3 regions of the Shinella sp. GW821-FHT10F02 genome follow, and region 3 is predicted to be linked to each of the others. Evidence: predicted binding sites of a transcription regulator. Region 3 holds the regulator's gene; each other region holds the start of a gene.
What was found. Region 3 encodes LexA, which represses DNA repair genes until DNA is damaged. Its sites were predicted from a motif close to TGTTCNNNNTGTGTTCNG; they were not measured.

Region 1 (6,805 bases), on a different contig from region 3:
ACGCCCGCGCGGAAAAGATCCAGAACGAGCTGGCGGAAGCCAAGCGCCTTCGCGAGGAAGCCCAGCACCTGCTCGCGGAATACCAGCGCAAGCGCAAGGATGCCGAGGCGGAAGCCGCCAGCATCGTCGCCGCCGCTGAACGCGAGGCGAGCTTGCTCACCGCGGAAGCCAAGCAGAAGACCGAGGAATACGTCGCCCGCCGCACGGTGCTCTCCGAGCAGAAGATCAAGCAGGCGGAAGCCGACGCGATCAACGCTGTGCGCGCCGCCGCCGTCGACCTCGCAGTCGCCGCCGCCGAAAAGGTCATCGCCGCCAAGGCCGATGCCGCAACCGGCAAGGCACTCTTCGACAACGCCATCAGCGAAGTGAAGACCCGCCTCAACTGAGGTTCTTCCGCAGCATGATTTGAAAAAGGCCGGAGCAATCCGGCCTTTTTGCTGTTTGGGCCGGACGGCAAAAGACCCGGATGCAGGGGAACATCCGGGCCTTCGGGGAGGTCAGCGGTAGTGATGCTTACTTGCAGATCTTGATCTTCTTGACGATCAGGTTGCCGTAGTAGTCGTAGGAATGGATCTTCTTGACGAAGCAATGCGGCTTGTAGCCGTAGCTGTAGTAGCCGGCCTGCGAAGGGGCGGCGAAGGAAACAGCGGCGACGAGGGCGATGGTGGCGGAAACAATGATCTTGCGCATGGGGGTCTCTCCTGATCTCTGTGAGGGATGAGCCTCTCTCATCCAGTGACCAGACTTTCCCATATCGCTTGGACGCCCGCTGTTCCGGATGGAACAGGGCGGGACTATTCCTGCTTGAGCGGGCGAAAACTCATGCGGTGCAGCCGGCAGGGGCCGATGGCCTGGATGGCCTTGCGGTGGACCTCGGTGGCATAGCCGGCGTGCAGGGCGAAGCCGTAGCCGGGGAAGGTGGCTTCCGCACGCGCCATCATGCGGTCGCGCATGACCTTGGCGACGATCGAGGCGGCGGCGATGGAGAGCGAGCGGGCGTCACCCTTGACGACGGCGCGGCCTTCGCAGGCAAGGCCGGGCGGCACGTCGCGGCCGTCCGCCAGAACCAGCTTGGGCGTGACCTCCAGGCCGGCGACGGCGCGGCGCATGGCATCGAGGCTCGCCTTGCGGATGTCGATGACGTCGATGCGGCGCGAGCAGCTGGAGGCCACGGAGACGAAGGCCGATTGCATGATGAGCGTGAAGAGCTGCTCGCGCTTCGCCGCGCTCAGCTGCTTGGAATCGTTCAGCCCCTCCGGAATGTTGTCCGGATCGAGCACCACGGCCGCCGCGACGACGGGGCCGGCGAGCGGGCCGCGGCCCGCCTCGTCCGTGCCGGCGACCGGCCAGAGGCCGCGCTTGCGGGCGGCAAGCTCCATCAGGAAATCCGGCCCTTCGGGCAGGTCGAAAAGAAGGCGGGAATCGGAGGATGCGGGACGGGACATGCGGCGAACCTCGCACATCCGTCCGATTCCCTGCAAGTCCCCCGGCAGGAGGCGGATGCCGGAGGAGCAACCGGCACGCCCGGGGAAGACGTGCCGGAAGATGATGCCGGGCGCGAACGCCCGGTCGAATGTCGTTGTCGCGCGACCCGGGAACGCCCGGGGTACAGCTAAAGCAGCGAGAGCTGCACGCCGCTGCCCGAGGGCGGCACGAACTGGTCGCTGGCGAGGCTGCGGCGGGTGCGGGTCAACTCCAGCCGCTTGGCCGCCATTTCGAAGCGGCGGGCGATCTGCCAGGCATAGGGACCGGCGCCCTTCATGCGCTTGCCGAACTCCGCGTCGTAATCCTTGCCGCCGCGCATGGAGCGCACCAGCGACATGACGTGGCGGTAGCGATCCGGATAGTGGCGTAGCAGCCAGTCGCGGAAGAGCGGGCTTACCTCCAGCGGTAGGCGAAGCAGCACATAGCTCGCCTCGCAGGCGCCGGCCGCCTTGCCCGAATCAAGCACACGCTCGATCTCGTGGTCGTTGAGGCCCGGAATGATCGGCGCCATCATGATGGCGACCGGGATGCCGGCCTCCGACAGCGCGCGAATGGCTTCCAGCCGGCGCGGCGGGGTCGCGGCGCGCGGCTCCATGGTGCGCGCCAGCTTGCGGTCGAGCGTGGTGACCGAGATGCCTGCCCAGGCAAGCCCACGCGCCGCCATGCGGCCGAGGATGTCGATGTCGCGCATGACGAGCGCCGACTTGGTGACGATCGACACCGGATGATTGGCGGCATCCAGCACTTCGAGGATCTGGCGCATGATGCGCCATTCCTTCTCGATCGGCTGGTACGGATCGGTGTTGGTGCCGATCGCGATGACCCGTGGCTTGTAGCCGGGCTTGGAAAGCTCGCGCTCCAGCAGTTTCGGCGCATCCGGCTTGGCAAACAGCTTCGCCTCGAAATCGAGACCGGCGGAGAGGCCCATGAAGGCATGGGTCGGCCGGGCGAAACAATAGATGCAGCCGTGCTCGCAGCCGCGATAGGGATTGATCGAGCGGTCGAAGGGGATATCGGGTGAATCGTTGCTGGTGATGATCGTGCGCGGCTTTTCCACCTGCACCTCGGTGCGGAAGGGCGGAAGCTCCTCCAGCGTCTGCCAGCCATCGTCGACGCTCTCGCGCGTCACCGGCTCGAACCGGCCGGTGAAGTTGAGCCCGGCCCCGCGGCCGCGCCGGCGGTCCCCATCGACGCGCATGCCCGTCTGTGCCATCAGCGCCTCGGCAACGTCTTTCGTGTGGCCGGGCGCGAGGGCGCCCTGCCTGAGATCGGCAAGATCGTTCATGGCTGTCTCCGGCGGGGCAGGCCCCCGTTCCAATGACTATATTCCTATCGCTGAAACGAGAACAATGCAAGAACAAAATTCCCCGCGCCGCTAACCATGCTTTCTAACCATGCCGGAACATGGCGGGGCGGGGGCGGTGGAAATCCATGCTGCAATGCGGTATTGCAAAGGAATGCTGACAATCATCCTGGAATGCCGCGACAACGAGGCCGAGCTTGCGCAGACGTTGTCGGCGCTGGTGACGGGCGCCGTGCAGGGCATCGTGCGCGACGTGATCGTGCTCGACCACGGCTCGCGCGACGGCTCGGCCAAGGTGGCGGATGCGGCTGGCTGCCGGTTCCTGACGAGCTGGGACATGAAGGATGTCGTGCGCTCGGCGCGCGGCGACTGGCTGCTGCTGCTGGAGCCGGGCGCGCGCCCGCTGGCGGGCTGGGTCGATGCCATCGTCGATCATGTGTCGATCAACAAGAACCCGGCGCGTTTTCTCGGCTCGCGCAACCATCGCCGGCCGTTCTTCAAGCGGTTTGCGCGCCGCGCCGCGCCGCTGGAACAAGGGTATCTCGTCAGCAAGCGCCAGGCATCGGCGACCGTGCGCACCGGCATGGCGCTCGCCGACATGGCGGGCCGTTCCGGCGTGCGAAAGCTGGTCGCCGAGATCGTGCCCGCCTGGGCGGTGAAGGCCATGCGGGCTGAGAGCGTAGATTAAAGCAGGAAGTCGCTGCGGAAGAGGCCGTCCAGCCCGCGGACCTCGATCTCGAAATCGGCCTGGCCGTCGCCGTTGACATCGCCGGACACCACGCCGCCCTGGACGCGAAGCTCCCCGGCATTGCCGGAAAAATCGTTGCCGCCGATGAAGGCGAAGGCCTGGTTGCCGCCGCGGCCGGCATTGGCGTCGATGTCGCGCAGGTCGATCTTGTCGCCTTCGCCGCCGGCGAAATCGAGGATGACGTCGCGCCGCGCGCCCACCGCCGATTCGAACACGCCGTTGAAGTCGAAACGGTCCGCACCGCTGTCGCCCTGCAAGAAGTCCATGCCGCGGCCGCCGACGAGCACGTCGTTGCCGCCGCGCCCGGCGATCTGGTCGTCGCCACCAAGGCCCTTAAGGAGGTTCGAGACGCTGGAGCCGAAGAGAATGTCGCCGGCATTGGTGCCCTCGGCATTCTCGATGCTGATCAGGCGCTCGAAACGGTTGGAGCCGGTCTGCGCCAGGCCCGAGCCGAGATCGATGCCGACGCCGGTTCCGCCGACCACATTGTCGTCGTCGCGCGGCAGGTAGCTGATCGAATCGACGCCCGAGCCGCCATGAAAGGTGTTCTGCTCGCCGACGGAGAAGAAGCGGTCGTTGCCGCCTTCGCCGAAATAGCTGCTCTTGAAGGTGCTGACGGCGATCTTGTCGTTGCCGGCGCCGGCCTTGACGATGTCGGCACGCTCGTTGACGAAGGAGCCGAAGCCGGTGCCGACATAGGTGTCGTTGCCCGCGCCAAGCAGGATGACGCTGCCGTCTTCCTTCATGTTGACGACGCTGTCGTTTCCGGCGCCGGCATCCACCTGGTTGCGGCCGCCGAAATCGTCGGTGCGGTTGAGGATGATGGTGTCGTTGCCACCGCGCGCAAAAATCGTCACTTCAACATTGTTGAAGCTGCTGCCCTGTACGAAGCGGTCTGCGCGGTTGGTGCCGTTGATCGTGCGTCCCATTGGTCTCTCCTCAACTTTTCGATTGCTGGGAAAGTGATAGGGGGCGATGCGGGCGCGCGCAGTGCCCTATGGAACAGGTCAGCCGGCGGTGCGCTTCAGGTGCTCGTCGAGCCGCGGCATGATTTCCACGAAGTTGCAGGGCATGTGGCGATAGTCGAGCTGCGCCTTCAGGATGCCGTCCCAGGCATCCTTGCAGGCGCCCGGCGAGCCCGGCAGCACGAAGATGAAGGTGGCATTGGTGACGCCGCCGGTCGCGCGCGACTGGATCGTCGAGGTGCCGATCTTGTCATAGGAGATGCGGTGGAAGACTTCGGAAAAGCCATCCATGCGCTTTTCGAAGATCGGCTCCAGCGCTTCCGGCGTCACGTCGCGGCCGGTAAAACCCGTGCCGCCGGTGGTGATGACCACGTCGATCGCCTCGTCGCGCGTCCAGGCCTCCACCGTCGTACGGATTTTGGCGACATCGTCCGTCACGATGGCGCGGGCGGCGAGGCGATGGCCGGCCTCGGCGATGCGCGCGACGAGCGTATCGCCGGAGCGGTCCGTCTCCGGCGTGCGTGTATCGGAGACGGTGAGCACGGCGATGCCGACCGGGATGAAGGGCCTTGTCTCATCAATGCGTGCCATGGGTCGCTCCAACTGTGCGGGTTGCCACGAAGAACCACTGGGGGTGCTGCCCACGAAGATCAGCGGCTGCGGCTTGTGCGGCGTCATCGGATGGGTATAGCGCGAAGCATGTCGCGCCGGAACCGGACATGCGCACGAGATCCGCGCCGGTGGCCGAGAGGCTCTCCGAAAGAGACGCAATCTCGGGGCAGAGCTGCCGGGCAGGGGGTTCGAGGTCGTTGCGCAGCCGCGAAAGCAGGCTCACCCAGCCTTCACGCCCGTTGATAGGAACGAAGGGTGGATTGTGCTTGGAGGCGAGCGCCTTGAAGACGGCCGGTGTCGAGACGCCGACCATGGGATTGGCGAGCACGATCGGCATGGACGGCATGGTCAGCGGCGTGATGCTGTCGCCGACACCGCGGGCCATCAGCGGCTGGCCGACAAGGCACATCGGCACGTCGGCGCCGAGGCCGATGGCGATGGCGTCGCGCTCGCTCTTCGGCAGGTCCGCCTGCCAGAGTGCCAGAAGCCCGCGCAGGGTTGCTGCCGCATCCGCCGATCCGCCGCCGATGCCCGATGCGATGGGCAGGTTCTTTTCGAGGTGGATGTGCACCGGCGGGGCGGCGTGGCCATGGTTTGCCAGCGCGGCCCGCAGCCGGTCGCGCGCCCGGGTGACGAGGTTGTCGCCATCGGCCGCAAGCGCCCCTGCAAAGCGGCCGGACAGCGTGAAGCGATCCTCCACCGCCGGCGACAGGCCGATGCGGTCGCCATAGGCGGTGAAGGTCACGAGGCTTTCGAGAAGATGATAGCCATCCTCGCGCTGGCCGACGACGGCGAGCGCGAGGTTGATCTTGGCCGGCGCCCGTTCAAGGACGGCAAAGCCCGAGAGCGGGTCGGCATCAGGCATGCGGTCAGGACTTGCGGTCGACCGCCGTGCCTTCCGGCGAGGGGTTTTGTGCCGGCTTTTCGTCCTTGGCTTCCGCCGAGGCCGGCTCGGTCTTCTTGAGCTCCGGCAGGCCATTCTCGATCTTGAGCTTGATCTTCGGGATTTCCGCTTCTTCCGGCTTCAGGCCGAGCGCACGGTTCCACTGGAAGGTGGCTTCCAGCTTGCGGCCGACGCGCCAGTAGGCATCGCCCAGATGATCGTTGATTGTCGGGTCGCCGGCCTTCAGCTCCGCCGCACGCTCCAGCTCCGCCACGGCGTCGGTAAAGCGGTTGAGGCGATAATAGGCCCAGCCGAGCGAGTCGACGATGTAACCGTCGTCAGGCTTGATGCTGACGGCGCGGCGGATCATGTCCAGCCCCTCGTCGAGGTTGATGTTCATGTCCACCCAGGAATAGCCGAGATAGTTCAGCACCTGCGGCTGTTCCGGGTTGAGCTCCAGCGCCTTGCGGAAGTTCGGCTCGGCCTTTTCCCATTCCTTCAGCCGCTCATAGGCGATGGCGCGCTGGAAGAAGACGCTCCAGTGGTTGCGCGTCGGCACCGGGCCGATGGCCTCGACCGCGCGGTCATAGAGCGCCGCCATGTCCTTGTAGTCCTTGGCATCCGACAGCACGCTGCCGAGCGCCAGATAGCTGCGGAGGTCCGACGGGTCGGCCTCGATCAGCTCCTGCAAGTGCTTCTTGGCTTCCGGCACCTTGCCGGTATCGGCGAGATTCAGGCCGAGCTGCAATTCGGAAATGCGGCGCATCGGCGACTTTTCCGGCACGGCGCGGTAATATTCGATCGCGCGT
Region 2 (6,805 bases), 330 kb from region 3:
GCCGGCACGTCGAAGGCGGCCGTCGCCAACGCATTGCGCAGGTCCGCGACCGTCAGGCCGCGCGCCGCAAGCTTCGACTGATCGACATCGACGCGAAAGATCTTCTCCTGGTCGCCGTAGACGGCAACGTCGGCAACGCCTTCGACAGAGGCGAGCCGGTCGGTAATTTCGTTTTCGGCCAGCAGCGTCAGGTCTTCGAGCGATTGCGTATCGGAGGTCAGCGCGAGCCGCATGATCGGCTGGCTATCGGCATCGGCCTTCACGACGCGCGGCTCGTCGGCGCCGTCGGGAAGCTGGTTTGCCACGCGGCCGAGCGCGTCGCGCACGTCGTTTGCCGCCTGGTTGACGTCCGTCGTATCGGAGAATTGCAGGGTGACGCGGCTGCGTTCGAAGGACGACTGCGAGGAAATGTCCTTGATGCCTTGGACGCGCGAGACCGCCCCTTCGATCACATCCGTCAGCTCGCGGTCGACCGTTTCCGGCGAAGCGCCGTCGAATTCCGTCGAGACGCTGATGACCGGCTGGTCGACGGAGGGAAGTTCGCGGATTTCCACGCCGTTGAAGGCGGCAAGGCCGGCAACGACGATCAGCGTGTTGAGCACGAGGGCGAAGATCGGCCGGCGAATGAAAAGCGCGGTAAAGCCCGCCTTGCCGGATTCGTTGACGCCATTCCCCTCGCCCGACATTACGTTCCCTCCGTCACGGAGGACGTCACCTGGCCGTCCTGCTCGGCGGTGCGCACCGCGCCGCCCGGCCGCAGCGTCTGCACGCCCTCGGTGACGATCTGGTCGCCCTCGCCGATTTCGGCCTTGATGAGCACCTTGTCCGGGTTGCGCTGGATGATGTGGATCGGCACGCGCTCGACCTTCTCGCCCTTGACGCGCCAGACATAGGAGCCTTCCGCGCTCCACTGCACGGAGAGCGGATCGACGCTCGGATAGAGATCACCGGCAAACTGCATGGTCACCTGGAAGGACATGCCGGCGCGCAGGAGGTCCTCGGGATTTTCGATGCGCGCACGCACGCGCAGCGTCCGGCTCTCCTGGTCGATGCGGTTGTCGATCGCCTGCACCTTGCCGTTGAAGGTTTCGCCCGGCCGCGCCACCGCGGTCGCCGAGACATCGCCGCCGACACGTATGCTCGTCGCGAACCGCTCCGGCACCCAGTAGTCGACGAGGATTTCCGAGCGATCGTCGATGCGGGCGATCGCCGTGGTGGTGGTGACGTAATCGCCGGCATTGACGGAGATGATGCCGACCACGCCGCCATAGGGCGCGGTGATGTCGCGGCGGCGCAGCGTCAGCTCGGCATTCTGCAACACCAGTTCCGCCGCCTTCAGCGCGGTCTCGGCATCCTGCAATTCGGCAACGCTCATGGAGGATTTGATGCTCTGGACGCGCTTCAGCTTCTGCTCGGCGCTTTCACGCGCCACGCGCGCCTGGTCGGCGGCAATGCGCTGCTCGTCGCTGTCGAGGCGGGCGATCACCTGGCCCTGCTCCACCCGGTCGCCGGATTCGACGAGCACTTCGGTCAGGTTGCCGGTGGCATAGGGTGTCACCGTGACGGTGCGGATCGCTTCGCCATCGCCGATGGCGTTCAGCCGGTCGTTGACGACGGACATGGCGACGGGCTTGGTGGCGACGAGCACCGGGCCGCCGCCGAAACCGCCGCGGCGGCCGCCTTCGCGGCCTCCCTCGGCCTGGCCTTCACCGGCCGGCGCGATAGCGGCGACGAGCGTGCCGGGCAGGCCTGCGGCCTCCAGCATGTCGTTCGCCCCGGGCACGAAGCGACCCCAGAGCAAGACCCCGGCCGAAATGACGCCGAGGCTTATGAGGAGCTGTTTCCAAACCCGCATGCAATCTGTCTCCGATGGAAGCGAACCGTCACCTGTTGCAGTGCGACATAGACCAAGTATCCCGCTTTGCAAATGAACGGGCAATGAAAGAATACGATCATTACCGAAATGTAAGATTGGCGGTCTGTTCTGTTACCGAAATGTAAGAAAAGGTGGAGAAATCTTCCCTCGCCACCCCCTATCCGAGCATGCGCGTGACTGGACCGATCCGGTGCGTGTGATAGCTTTCCTGCGCCAGTATGGCCGAGCCTTATTTCAGTATTGTTTCATCAACGCATTCACCGACAGGGGGAAGAACCATGTGCGACGCCTGCGTCATCGATACCGTCAAGAACCGCATGCTTTCGAGAAGAAACTTTTTCCGTGCCGCCGCTGCGGGCGCCGCAACGGTTGCGGCAGCCAGCTCCGGTGCGCTGAGCCCGGCGCTCGCGCAAGCGCCGAGCAAGGCGACGGACCTCACCCATGAACTCTACGAGGAGTTTCCGACTTTCTTCGGGCAGCAGCAGTTCTGGCGCGAGCAGAAGTTCAACTACAAGGAACACAAGTTCAATCTCTTCGAACTGCGGGTGAACGAGCACACCGGCACCCATGTCGATGCGCCGCTGCACTTTTCCGAGGACGGCAAGTCGGTCGCCGAAATTCCAGTTTCCGACCTCGTCGTGCCGCTCGCCGTCATCGACATCCGCGAAAAGGCGGCGGCGAATGCGGATGCGCAACTGACGCCGGACGACATCAAGGCCTGGATCGCCGCCAATGGCGACCTGCCGGAAAAGGCCTGCGTCGCGCTGCTCTCCGGTTGGGACAAACATCTCGGCACCGACAAGTTCCGCAATGCCGACGCCGAAGGCAAGATGCACTTCCCCGGCTTCCACGTCGAAGCCGTGCAGTATCTGGCGGAAAACTCCAGCGCCGTGGGCATCGCGGTCGATACGCTCTCGCTCGACTACGGCATCTCGCCGGATTTCGCGACGCACTATTCCTGGCTCGCCTCGGGCCATTGGGGGCTTGAAGCGGCCGCCAATCTGGACCAGCTTCCGGCCAAGGGCGCGACCCTCATCGTGGGTGCGCCAAAAGTGCGCGGCGGCACGGGCGGCCCTGCCCGCGTGTTCGCACTGGCCTGACCCTATCGGCCGGCGGCTTGCCCGCCGGCCTTTTCTTCCGGAGGAACCATGAGCACCGTCAAGCCCGCTGAAGACATCGAAGCCGATCCGCGCGTCAGGGCGGTGTTCGACGACATCCGCGCCACCCGCAAATCCGACTTCGTCAACAATATGTGGCGCTACCTCGCCTTCGACCCGGCGCTTCTGGAGCGCACCTGGGCGGAGGTGAAGGCGGTGATGGCGACACCCTCGACGCTCGATCCGCTGGTCAAGGAAATGCTCTATATCGCCGTCTCGGTGACGAACGGGTGCAGCTACTGCGTCCACTCCCACACGGCCGCGGCCAAGGCCAAGGGCATGACGGATGCGCAATATGCCGAACTGCTCGCCATCGTCTCGCTTGCCGGCAAGACGAACCAGCTTGCGACCGCCCTCCAGCTCCCCGTGGACGCCGTCTTCGATGCGGACCGCGCGACGCCCTGAAGGACGCGGCTTTCCACAATCTTCTGGCCAATGTTTTTCCCTGCGGAATAAAAGCAGAACGGAAAACTGGTCTTTCGAGACCGAATCACTACATTGAGCCGCATGATCAGCGGTTACGACGACATTCCCTTCTTCGACGAGGACCCGCAGCTTTCCGGAAAGCCCCCGGCGCCAAAGGAAAAGCCGGCGGGTGGTATCGCCGCGCGCGCCATGGCGGCCCGCGATGCCCACCGCACGCCGGACTACCTCTCCGGCCTCAACCCGGAGCAGCGCGAGGCGGTGGAAACGCTCGACGGCCCCCTGCTGGTGCTCGCGGGCGCCGGCACCGGCAAGACGCGCGTGCTGACCACCCGCATCGCCCATATCCTCGCGACCGGCCGCGCCTATCCAAGCCAGATGCTCGCCGTGACCTTCACCAACAAGGCCGCGCGCGAGATGAAGGAGCGCATCGGCCTCCTCGTCGGCGGCGCTGTCGAGGGCATGCCCTGGCTCGGCACCTTCCACTCGATCGGCGTGAAGCTGCTGCGCCGCCATGCCGAACTCGTCGGCCTGCGCTCGGATTTCTCGATCCTCGACACCGACGACGTCGTGCGGCTGATCAAGCAGATCATCCAGGCCGAGGGCATCGACGACAAACGCTGGCCGGCAAAGCAGTTCGCCGGCATGATCGACGGCTGGAAGAACAAGGGCCTCGACCCGGCGCAGATCCCGGAAGGCGACGCCCGCGCCTTCGCCAACGGCAAGGGCCGCGAACTCTACATCGCCTACCAGAACCGCCTGAAGACGCTGAACGCCTGCGATTTCGGCGACCTGCTGCTGCACCCGATCCGCCTGTTCCGCGCCAATCCGGATGTGCTGGCCGAATACCACCAGAAATTCCGCTATATCCTCGTCGACGAGTACCAGGACACCAACACCGCCCAGTACATGTGGCTGCGCCTGCTCGCCCAGCGCCCGAAGGGCACGCCGCAGAATGTCTGCTGCGTCGGCGACGACGACCAGTCGATCTACGGCTGGCGCGGTGCGGAGGTGGACAACATTCTCCGCTTCGAAAAAGATTTTCCCGGCGCCAAGGTCGTCAAACTGGAGCGCAACTACCGTTCGACCGCTCACATCCTCGGCGCTGCCGGCCACCTGATCGCGCACAACGAGGACCGGCTGGGCAAGACGCTCTTCACCGACCGCAAGGATCCCGACGACGACAAGGTCGTCGTGCATGCGGCCTGGGATTCGGAGGAAGAGGCGCGTGCCGTCGGCGAAGAGATCGAGCAGCTCCATCGCAAGCAGCACAAGCTCAACGACATGGCGATCCTGGTGCGCGCCTCCTTCCAGATGCGCGAGTTCGAAGACCGTTTCGTCACGCTCGGCATCAATTACCGCGTCATCGGCGGCCCGCGCTTCTACGAGCGGCTCGAAATCCGCGATGCCATGGCCTATTTCCGCCTGGTCAGCCAGCCGGCCGACGACCTCGCCTTCGAGCGCATCGTCAACACGCCGAAGCGCGGCCTCGGCGATACGACGATCCGCAACCTGCACGACTATGCGCGCGCCCGCGACATTCCCATGCTCGCCGCCGCATCCGACATCATCGAGACCGACGAGCTGAAGCCGAAGGCCCGCAAGGCGCTGTTCGACGTCGTCACGGATTTCCGCCGCTGGCAATCGCTTTTGGAAACCATGCCGCACACCGACCTTGCCGAGCAGATCCTCGACGAGAGCGGCTATACCGCCATGTGGCAGGCCGACAAGTCGGCGGAAGGCCCGGGGCGCCTCGACAACCTCAAGGAACTGATCCGCTCGATGGAGGCCTTCGAATCCATGCGCGGCTTCCTCGACCACGTCTCGCTGGTCATGGATGCCGAGCAGAACGCCGAGCTCGACGCCGTCTCCATCATGACGCTGCACTCGGCCAAAGGCCTCGAATTCGAGACCGTCTTCCTGCCCGGCTGGGAGGAAGGCCTCTTCCCGCACCAGCGCGCGCTCGACGAAGGCGGCCGCTCGGGGCTGGAGGAGGAACGCCGCCTCGCCTATGTCGGCATCACGCGGGCCAAGCGCCGCTGCCACATCTGGTTCGTCTCCAACCGCCGCATCCACGGCCTCTGGCAATCGACGCTGCCCTCCCGCTTCCTCGACGAACTGCCGGAAGCGCATGTGGAAGTGGCCGAGGTGGAGCAGTCCTATGGCGGTTACGGCCGCGGCGGCTACGGCCAGTCGCGCTTCGACAAGCAGGAGCCGTTCCAGAACGCCTATTCGACCCCCGGCTGGCGGCGCGCCCAGGCGAACCGCACGGAAGCCACGCGCGACAACTGGGGCTCACGCTCCGGCCACGCTGTCGAGCGCGTCGGTTATGGCGAGAGCGGCCCGCGCTCGCGCATGATCGAAGGAGAACTGGTGGCGAAATCGACCACGAGCGAGCCGTCGAAATTCTCCGTCGGCGACCGGGTCTTCCACCTGAAATTCGGCAACGGCAACGTGGCCGCGATCGAGGGCAACAAGCTGACGATCGATTTCGACCGCGCCGGACAGAAACGCGTGCTGGACGGTTTCGTCGAAAGGAAATGACGGGGCCATAAGAGCGGCCCCGCCTTGAATTGGTCAGGAGGCCTTGCGCACCGCGCCGAGCCGGGCCGCGCGCTCTTCCGGCGTCCAGATTTCGCTTCCGTCACGGCGAAGCGTGCGACGGTTGAGTTGGAACCGGTTGACAAGGTCGCTGAGCGTTATCGCACCGTCGGCCAGGGATTGGCTCGTCGAAGTCGTCCGCTCCACCATGGCGGCGTTTTCCTGCGTGATACGGTCGACATCGGAGACGGCCGCGCTGATCTCCTCGAGACCACTCGCCTGCTCGGCGGCAGAGGTCGCTATCGCGTCGACATTATGGTCGATCTCTTCGACGAAGTTTTCGATCTCGCGAAGGGCTCGGCCGGTCTCGCCGACGAGACGCACACCATCCTTAACTTCAGCGCTGGAATTGGTGATCAGCGTCTTGATCTCGCGGGCCGCCTTTGCGGAGCGCTGCGCCAGTTCGCGAACCTCCTGCGCAACGACCGCAAAGCCCCTGCCCGCTTCGCCCGCCCGCGCGGCCTCCACGCCGGCATTCAGCGCAAGCAGGTTGGTCTGGAATGCGATCTCGTCGATGACGCCGATGATCTGGCTGATCTCGCTTGAAGCGGCCTCGATGCGCTGCATGGCGCTCACGGTGTTGTTCACGACGTCGGCAGAGCTGTTTGCCGAGGCGCGGGCGTCCTGGACGAGCTTGCGCGTCTCCCGCGTCCGGTCGGTCGAAGAACGCACGGCGACGGTTGCCTGCGTCAGTGCGGCTGCGGTTTCTTCGAGTGCTACGGCCTGTTGGCGCGTGCGTTCCGAGAGA
Region 3 (6,805 bases):
GCCGCGCGCCAGGCCTGCGCGCTGCCGGCGCTGCGCAAGGATTTCATGTTCGACAGCTACCAGGTGCTGGAAGCCCGCGCCTGGGGCGCTGACTGCATCCTCATCATCATGGCCTCGCTCAGCGACGACGATGCGAAGATGCTGGAGGACGCCGCCTTTGCGCTCGGCATGGACGTGCTGATCGAAGTGCATGACGAGCCGGAAATGGAACGGGCGCTCAGGCTGAAATCCAAGCTCGTCGGCATCAACAACCGCAACCTGCGCACCTTCGAGGTCGACCTCGCGGTGTCGGAAAAGCTCGCCGGCATGGTGCCCGACGACCGCCTGCTCGTCGGCGAAAGCGGCATCTTCACCCATGCGGATTGTGAACGCCTCGCCGAGGTGGGCATCTCCACCTTCCTCGTCGGCGAGAGCCTGATGCGCAAGGACGACGTGGCCGCCGCCACCCGCGAATTGCTGACCGGCTCCGCCGGCATGCTGGCGGCCGAATGATGGCCGAAAAGGCCGCCATGCTGACCCATATCGATGCCTCCGGCGAAGCCAACATGGTGGATGTCGGCGACAAGGCGGAAACGGTGCGTATCGCCGTTGCCGAAGGTTTCATCCGCATGGCGCCTGCGACGCTCGACCTGATCCTCAAGGGCGACGCCAAGAAGGGCGACGTGATCGGCACGGCCCGCCTTGCCGGCATCATGGCCGCCAAGCAGACGTCGAGCCTCATTCCGCTCTGCCACCCGCTGATGCTGACCAAGGTCGCCGTCGAAATCCGCGAAGACCGCGCGCTGCCCGGCCTGCGCGTCGAGGCCATGGCGAAGCTCACCGGCCGCACCGGCGTGGAAATGGAGGCGCTCACCGCCGTCAGCGTCGCCTGCCTCACCATCTACGACATGGCGAAAGCCGCCGACCGCGAAATGGAGATCGGCGGCATCCGGCTCGTCGAAAAATCCGGCGGCCGCTCCGGCGATTACAAGCGGGCAAACGCCTGATGTCGCTCCTGCCCGTCGCCGACGCCCTCGACCGCCTGCTTTCCCGGGCCAAGCCGACACAGCGGACGGAGACGGTTTCCCTGCATGACGCGCAAGGCCGCGTTCTCGCCGAAGACATCGCCGCGCGCCTGACCCAGCCGCCCTTCACCAATTCCGCCATGGACGGCTACGCCGTCCGCCATGCGGACATCGCGACACTCGGCGCCGTCCTCAAGGTCGTCGGCCTCTCCTCCGCCGGCCATGCTTTCGAAGGCTCCGCTGGCCCCGGCGAGGCCGTGCGCATTTTCACCGGCGCGCCCTTGCCCTCCTTCGCCGATACCGTGCTTCTTCAGGAAGACGCGGAAAAGCTGGGTGACGGCCGTATCCGCACGACCTTCCTCACGCCGAAAGGCCGGCATGTGCGCCCGCGCGGGCAGGATTTTTCCGAAGGCGAGACCGTGCTGAAGGCCGGGGCGGTGCTCGACGCCGGCCGCCTGACCGTCGCCGCCGCGATGAACCACTCGACACTTGTCGTCTACGCCCGCCCCCGCATCGCGGTGCTTGCGACCGGCGACGAGCTCGTCCCGCCCGGAACGCCGCCCGGCGCCAGCCAGATCATCGCCTCCAACACCTACGGCGTCTCGGCGCTCGCGCGGGTGGCCGGCGCGGAGGTGATCGACCTCGGCATCGTCGGCGACGACAAGCAGGCGATCCTGGAGGCCGTGCGCAACGCGCTGGCGCTTGATATCGACGTGCTCGTGACGCTCGGCGGCGCCTCCGTCGGCGATTTCGACCTCGTGCAGCCGGTGCTCGGCGAGGCCGGCATGGAGCTCGATTTCTGGCGCATCGCCATGCGCCCGGGGAAACCGCTGATGGTCGGCCGGCTGGGAGATATCCAGGTGCTGGGCCTCCCCGGCAACCCGGTCTCCAGCCTCGTCTGCTCGCTGCTCTTCCTGGAGCCGTTGGTGCGCCGCCTCGCCCGCCTGCCCGCAAAAAACCGCCGGCACCCGGCCATCGCCGCCGTGCCGCTCAAGGAAAACGACCAGCGGCAGGACTATGTCCGCGCCCGCATCGTCCGGGGACCGGCCGGCGACCTGTACGTGACACCCTTCGGCAAGCAGGATTCCTCGATGATGAAGGTCTTCGCCGAATCGGAAGGCCTGCTCATCCGCCCGCCGCACGCCCCGGCCGTGCCCGAAGGCGATCCCTGCGAAGTACTCCTCCTGCGCGAACCCTCCGCCTGAACAATATTATTATTTCCAAGGCCTTGCGGAACACATATGGAACAGATAGTGTCTGTTCTGGATTTGTTTCACGATTCTGGATTGTTTCAAGATTCTCGGTGGAGGGGCCATGCTCACGCGGAAACAACAGGAACTTCTCCTGTTCATTCATGAACGGATGAAGGAGTCCGGTATTCCTCCCTCCTTCGACGAGATGAAGGATGCGCTCGATCTCGCGTCCAAGTCCGGCATCCACCGCCTCATCACCGCGCTGGAAGAGCGCGGCTTCATTCGCCGCCTGCCCAACCGGGCGCGGGCGCTGGAAGTGATCAAGCTTCCCGAAGCCTATTCGCCAAGCCTCCAGCCGCGTCGTGGTTTTTCGCCGGCCGTCATTGAGGGCAGCCGCGGCAAGCAGCCGGTGCCGGCCGCCCCCGTGCAGCGCACGCCGCAGGCGGACATGTCGTCTTCGGTCTCGGTACCGGTCATGGGACGCATCGCCGCCGGCGTGCCGATCTCCGCCATCCAGAACAACACCCATGAAATCATGGTACCGGCCGAGATGGTCGGCAACGGCGATCATTATGCCCTGGAGGTCAAGGGCGACTCGATGATCGAGGCCGGCATCCTCGACGGCGACACGGTGATCATCCGCAACGCCACCACCGCCAATCCGGGCGAGATCATCGTGGCGCTCGTCGACGACGAGGAGGCGACGCTGAAGCGCTTCCGCCGCAAGGGCGCCTCCATCGCGCTCGAAGCCGCAAACCCGGCCTACGAGACCCGCATCTTCGGCCCGGACCGCGTGAAGATTCAAGGCAAGCTCGTCGGCCTCATTCGCCGCTATCATTGAGCGCCGTCTCGGCCTCGAAGGTGCCGCTGCGCCAATCATAGGTGCGGTGGCGGGACCAGGGCCGGTCGAGGGTTTCGACGGCGGATGTGATCTCGGCTTCGGAAAGCGGTGGAGCGGCCTTTTCGGCGCCGGGCTGGATTTCCAGGGCGCCAGTACGCCGCAGATGGCGAGCCGTCATCAGCCGGGCACCGGAGCGGCATGTTTCCAGCCGCAGGGCCTGGGACACGACGACGAGGTCGGCGGCATCGCAGGCGGTTCCGAGGAAGGCGAGGTCTTCCAGCGTGACGATCCGCCAGCCGCTCGGCGAAACCGCGGCGCAGAATGCCTTTGTTTCGCAGATGAAGCCCGTACCCTTTCCCGCCGCCTCCAGGGCGGATACCATGGCGGCCTTCGCCCTCTGCCGATCCGCCTTGTGGCGCGGTTTCCTCTGCTTTTCAGTTCCTTCAGCGGGTGCGGCGGCATCTTCTACCGTCAGGCCTTCGCTCTTGCGCATCTCCGGCTTGACGAGATCGCCGAGCCGTAGCGCGCGCCGCCATTGCGCATAAATGAAATCCGGCGGCCTTGCGCGGTTGGTCGCAACGGTGTCGCCGCGCCGGATCGCCACGAGGCGGCCGTCTTCCGAGACCAGCACTTCCGGCGCACGGCGTTCGTCCGGCCAGCAGGCGATGATGATGCCAAGCGCGACGAGCAGCGTGCCGGCATGGCGCAGCCGGGTGCGCAAAATGCAGGCCAGGCCGCCGCCGAGGCCGACCAGCAGGAAGGCGGACTGCGGAATCTGACCGGTGACGATTTCGCCTTTCCAGCTCGCGACCCAGGTCGAAAGCGCGATCATCCATTCGATGCCCTTGCCCATGATCGCGAAGGGAATGGCGTCGAGGCCGAACGGCATCAGCAGCACGGCGATGAGGCCGAAGGGCATGACGATCGTGCTGATCACCGGCATCGCCAGAAGATTGCCGGCGAGGCCATAGGCGGGAATGCGGTGAAAGTGGCCGATGGAATAGATCAGCGTGGAAAAACCACCGATCAGCGAGGAGAGCATGAGCCCGCCGAAGAAACGGCCGAGCGAACCGCCGAACAGTTGCAACGGCCCTCCCCGGCTTTCCCGCCGCATCGGCCGCTCGCGCCAGGCCGCGTAGCCCGCGACAAGCCCGAGCGTTGCCGCATAGGACATCTGGAAGCCGGGATTGGTGACGGCGGATGGTGTCACCAGCAGGATGAGGATCGCCGAGAGCGCGACATTGCGCAGGCTGATGGCCGATCGCCCGAAGAGCACGGCCACAAGCATGACGCAGATCATGATCCACGATCGCACGGCAGAGAGCGCGCCGCCCGAGACGAGAATATAGAGCGTCACCATGATGAGCGCGCCGACGGCGGCAATCTTCTTGGCCGGATAGCGCTCGGAAAAGCCCGGAATCAGCGCCATCAGCATGCGCGCACCGACGAGAAAGGTGCCGGCGGCGAGCACCATGTTAAGCCCGGAAATGGCCAATACATGGGCAAGCCCCGCCTGCCGCAGCGCCTCGACCGTGTCCGCGCCGATCGCCCGCTGTTCCGCCGTTACCAGTGCCGCGGCGATCGCCCCGGCATCGCCGCCGATGCGCCCCCGAATATGCTCGGTCAGGTTGTTGCGCCAGCGCGCGATCTCCTGCCTGATCCGCCCTTCCAGCCCCGCCTCGCCGGTCACAACACCTTTGGGCGCGCTGTAAAAATAGCCGACGGCGCCGGTGCCGGCGAAATAGGCATCGAAGGCGAAATCGTTGAGGCCGGCCAAGGCCGGGCCGGACGGCGGCCCGAGGCGCGCGCGCCCCGTTATGCCCGCGCCGATCGCGATCGGTTCATGACGGCTGCGGGCAAGCAGCGTGACGATGCCGGGCGGGCGCTTCAGCACCGGATCGCGCGTCGCCTCCAGTGCGATACGGTAGCGGATCGCCCCGCGCTCGTCGCTTTCACGCGACAGTACCCGACCACTGATTTCCGTGGTGACCGGCGTATCCAGGATGACAGTATCGAGCCGGGCGCTTTCCATGGCTGCAAGCAGCATGCCCACGGGAACGAGAAAAGCGGCACCCGCGGCGAGCGCCACCCAGTCCTCCCGGTGCCGCAGCCGCCAGGCGGGCCAGAACGTAACGCAGGCGAGAAGCAGCAGGGCATAAATTGGCGGATCGGTAGCGGCGGCAAACCACAGGGCGGCGCCGATGCCAAGGAAGACCGGCACGAACAGGAAGAAGTGGCCGTGCGCCCGCTCCTCGGCGAAGGCGGCATCAATTCTCTGGCCGGCAAGGCTTTCTCGAAACCGGCCGACGGCGCGCGCATAGGCGGCAAGCGTGGCCCTGCGACGGCGCGCGGGCAAAGCCGGTATCGGCAGCGAATCGCCAGCCGGCGCGACGCCCCAGGCCTCTGCCTCGCGCGCCGCCTGCTTCTCCGCGATGTCGATCCTGGCCATGCACTCGGCCCCACCGGTTCCCCTGGCGATTATGCAACCCGGCGCGAGAATCTTCAATCAAAAGTAGGGTGAATTAATACTAAGCCAAACAGAAAGCATGCGCCCTCCGCAACGTGAAAACCACCCTCAGAAGTTGCTTGCAACTTGCCGGAAAGGGTAGATATTGCGTTGCCGGAAAGCCCGTTATCGCAATGCACAATTTGCCTTTGGTATCGCTTGGCAGCGCATCGTAAATGGGCTAGCAAAACGAGCATGTTCATGGTTGCGGCACGAAACTGTGCCACCATTTGAAACAACGGAGGATCGTTATGACAGGAACAATCGCGGATGTATCGTTCGGTGGCAAGTCGGTCGAGCTGCCGACGCGATCCGGCACGATCGGTCCCGATGTGATCGACATCGGCACGCTGTACAAGAATACCGGCGCCTTCACCTACGATCCCGGCTTCACCTCCACCGCCTCGTGCGAATCGAAGATCACCTATATCGACGGCGACGAAGGCGTGCTCCTGCACCGCGGCTACCCGATCGAACAGCTTGCCGAACACGGCGACTTCCTCGAAGTCTGCTACCTTCTGTTGTACGGCGAACTGCCGACCAAGACCCAGAAGGACGACTTCGACTACCGCGTCACGCACCACACCATGGTGCACGAACAGATGAGCCGCTTCTTCACCGGCTTCCGCCGCGATGCGCATCCGATGGCCGTCATGTGCGGCTGCGTCGGCGCGCTGTCGGCCTTCTACCACGACTCGACCGACATCACCGATCCGCACCAGCGCATGGTCGCCTCGCTGCGCATGATCGCCAAGATGCCGACAATCGCCGCCATGGCCTACAAGTACCATATCGGCCAGCCCTTCGTTTACCCGAAGAACGACCTCGACTACGCGTCGAACTTCCTGCGCATGTGTTTTGCCGTGCCCTGCGAGGACTATGTGGTGAACCCGGTTCTGGCCCGGGCCATGGACCGCATCTTCATCCTGCATGCCGACCATGAGCAGAATGCCTCGACCTCGACCGTTCGCCTCGCAGGCTCTTCGGGCGCCAACCCGTTCGCCTGCATCGCGGCCGGCATCGCCTGCCTCTGGGGCCCGGCGCACGGCGGCGCCAACGAAGCGGCGCTCAACATGCTGGCCGAAATCGGCTCGGTCGAACGCATTCCGGAATATGTCGCCAAGGCCAAGGACAAGAACGATCCGTTCCGCCTGATGGGCTTCGGCCACCGCGTCTACAAGAACTACGACCCGCGCGCGCGCATCATGCAGAAGACGACGCACGAGGTTCTCGGCGAGCTCGGCATCAAGGACGATCCGAT

Region 1: the regulator LexA is predicted to act here: its motif matches at 2,828-2,845, upstream of AC1RWL_RS24440 (PA0069 family radical SAM protein).
Region 2: the regulator LexA is predicted to act here: its motif matches at 3,482-3,499, upstream of AC1RWL_RS11065 (ATP-dependent helicase).

Annotation. Positions count from the first base shown of each region.
Region 1 is NZ_JBXASL010000008.1:198,040-204,844, reverse strand. It holds gene AC1RWL_RS24455 (F0F1 ATP synthase subunit B) at 1-386, shown strand, start outside; gene AC1RWL_RS24450 (hypothetical protein) at 514-690, opposite strand; gene rnhB (ribonuclease HII) at 795-1,445, opposite strand; gene AC1RWL_RS24440 (PA0069 family radical SAM protein) at 1,613-2,770, opposite strand; gene AC1RWL_RS24435 (glycosyltransferase family protein) at 2,943-3,476, shown strand; gene AC1RWL_RS24430 (calcium-binding protein) at 3,473-4,465, opposite strand; gene moaB (molybdenum cofactor biosynthesis protein B) at 4,544-5,092, opposite strand; gene AC1RWL_RS24420 (4-(cytidine 5'-diphospho)-2-C-methyl-D-erythritol kinase) at 5,079-5,978, opposite strand; gene AC1RWL_RS24415 (tetratricopeptide repeat protein) at 5,983-6,805, opposite strand, start outside.
Region 2 is NZ_JBXASL010000003.1:267,261-274,065, reverse strand. It holds gene AC1RWL_RS11085 (efflux RND transporter permease subunit) at 1-686, opposite strand, end outside; gene AC1RWL_RS11080 (efflux RND transporter periplasmic adaptor subunit) at 686-1,855, opposite strand; gene AC1RWL_RS11075 (cyclase family protein) at 2,155-2,976, shown strand; gene AC1RWL_RS11070 (carboxymuconolactone decarboxylase family protein) at 3,025-3,438, shown strand; gene AC1RWL_RS11065 (ATP-dependent helicase) at 3,541-6,000, shown strand; gene AC1RWL_RS11060 (methyl-accepting chemotaxis protein) at 6,034-6,805, opposite strand, start outside.
Region 3 is NZ_JBXASL010000003.1:597,951-604,755, reverse strand. It holds gene trpC (indole-3-glycerol phosphate synthase TrpC) at 1-492, shown strand, start outside; gene moaC (cyclic pyranopterin monophosphate synthase MoaC) at 492-986, shown strand; gene AC1RWL_RS12670 (molybdopterin molybdotransferase MoeA) at 986-2,209, shown strand; gene lexA (transcriptional repressor LexA) at 2,319-3,038, shown strand; gene AC1RWL_RS12660 (ComEC/Rec2 family competence protein) at 3,019-5,487, opposite strand; gene gltA (citrate synthase) at 5,796-6,805, shown strand, end outside.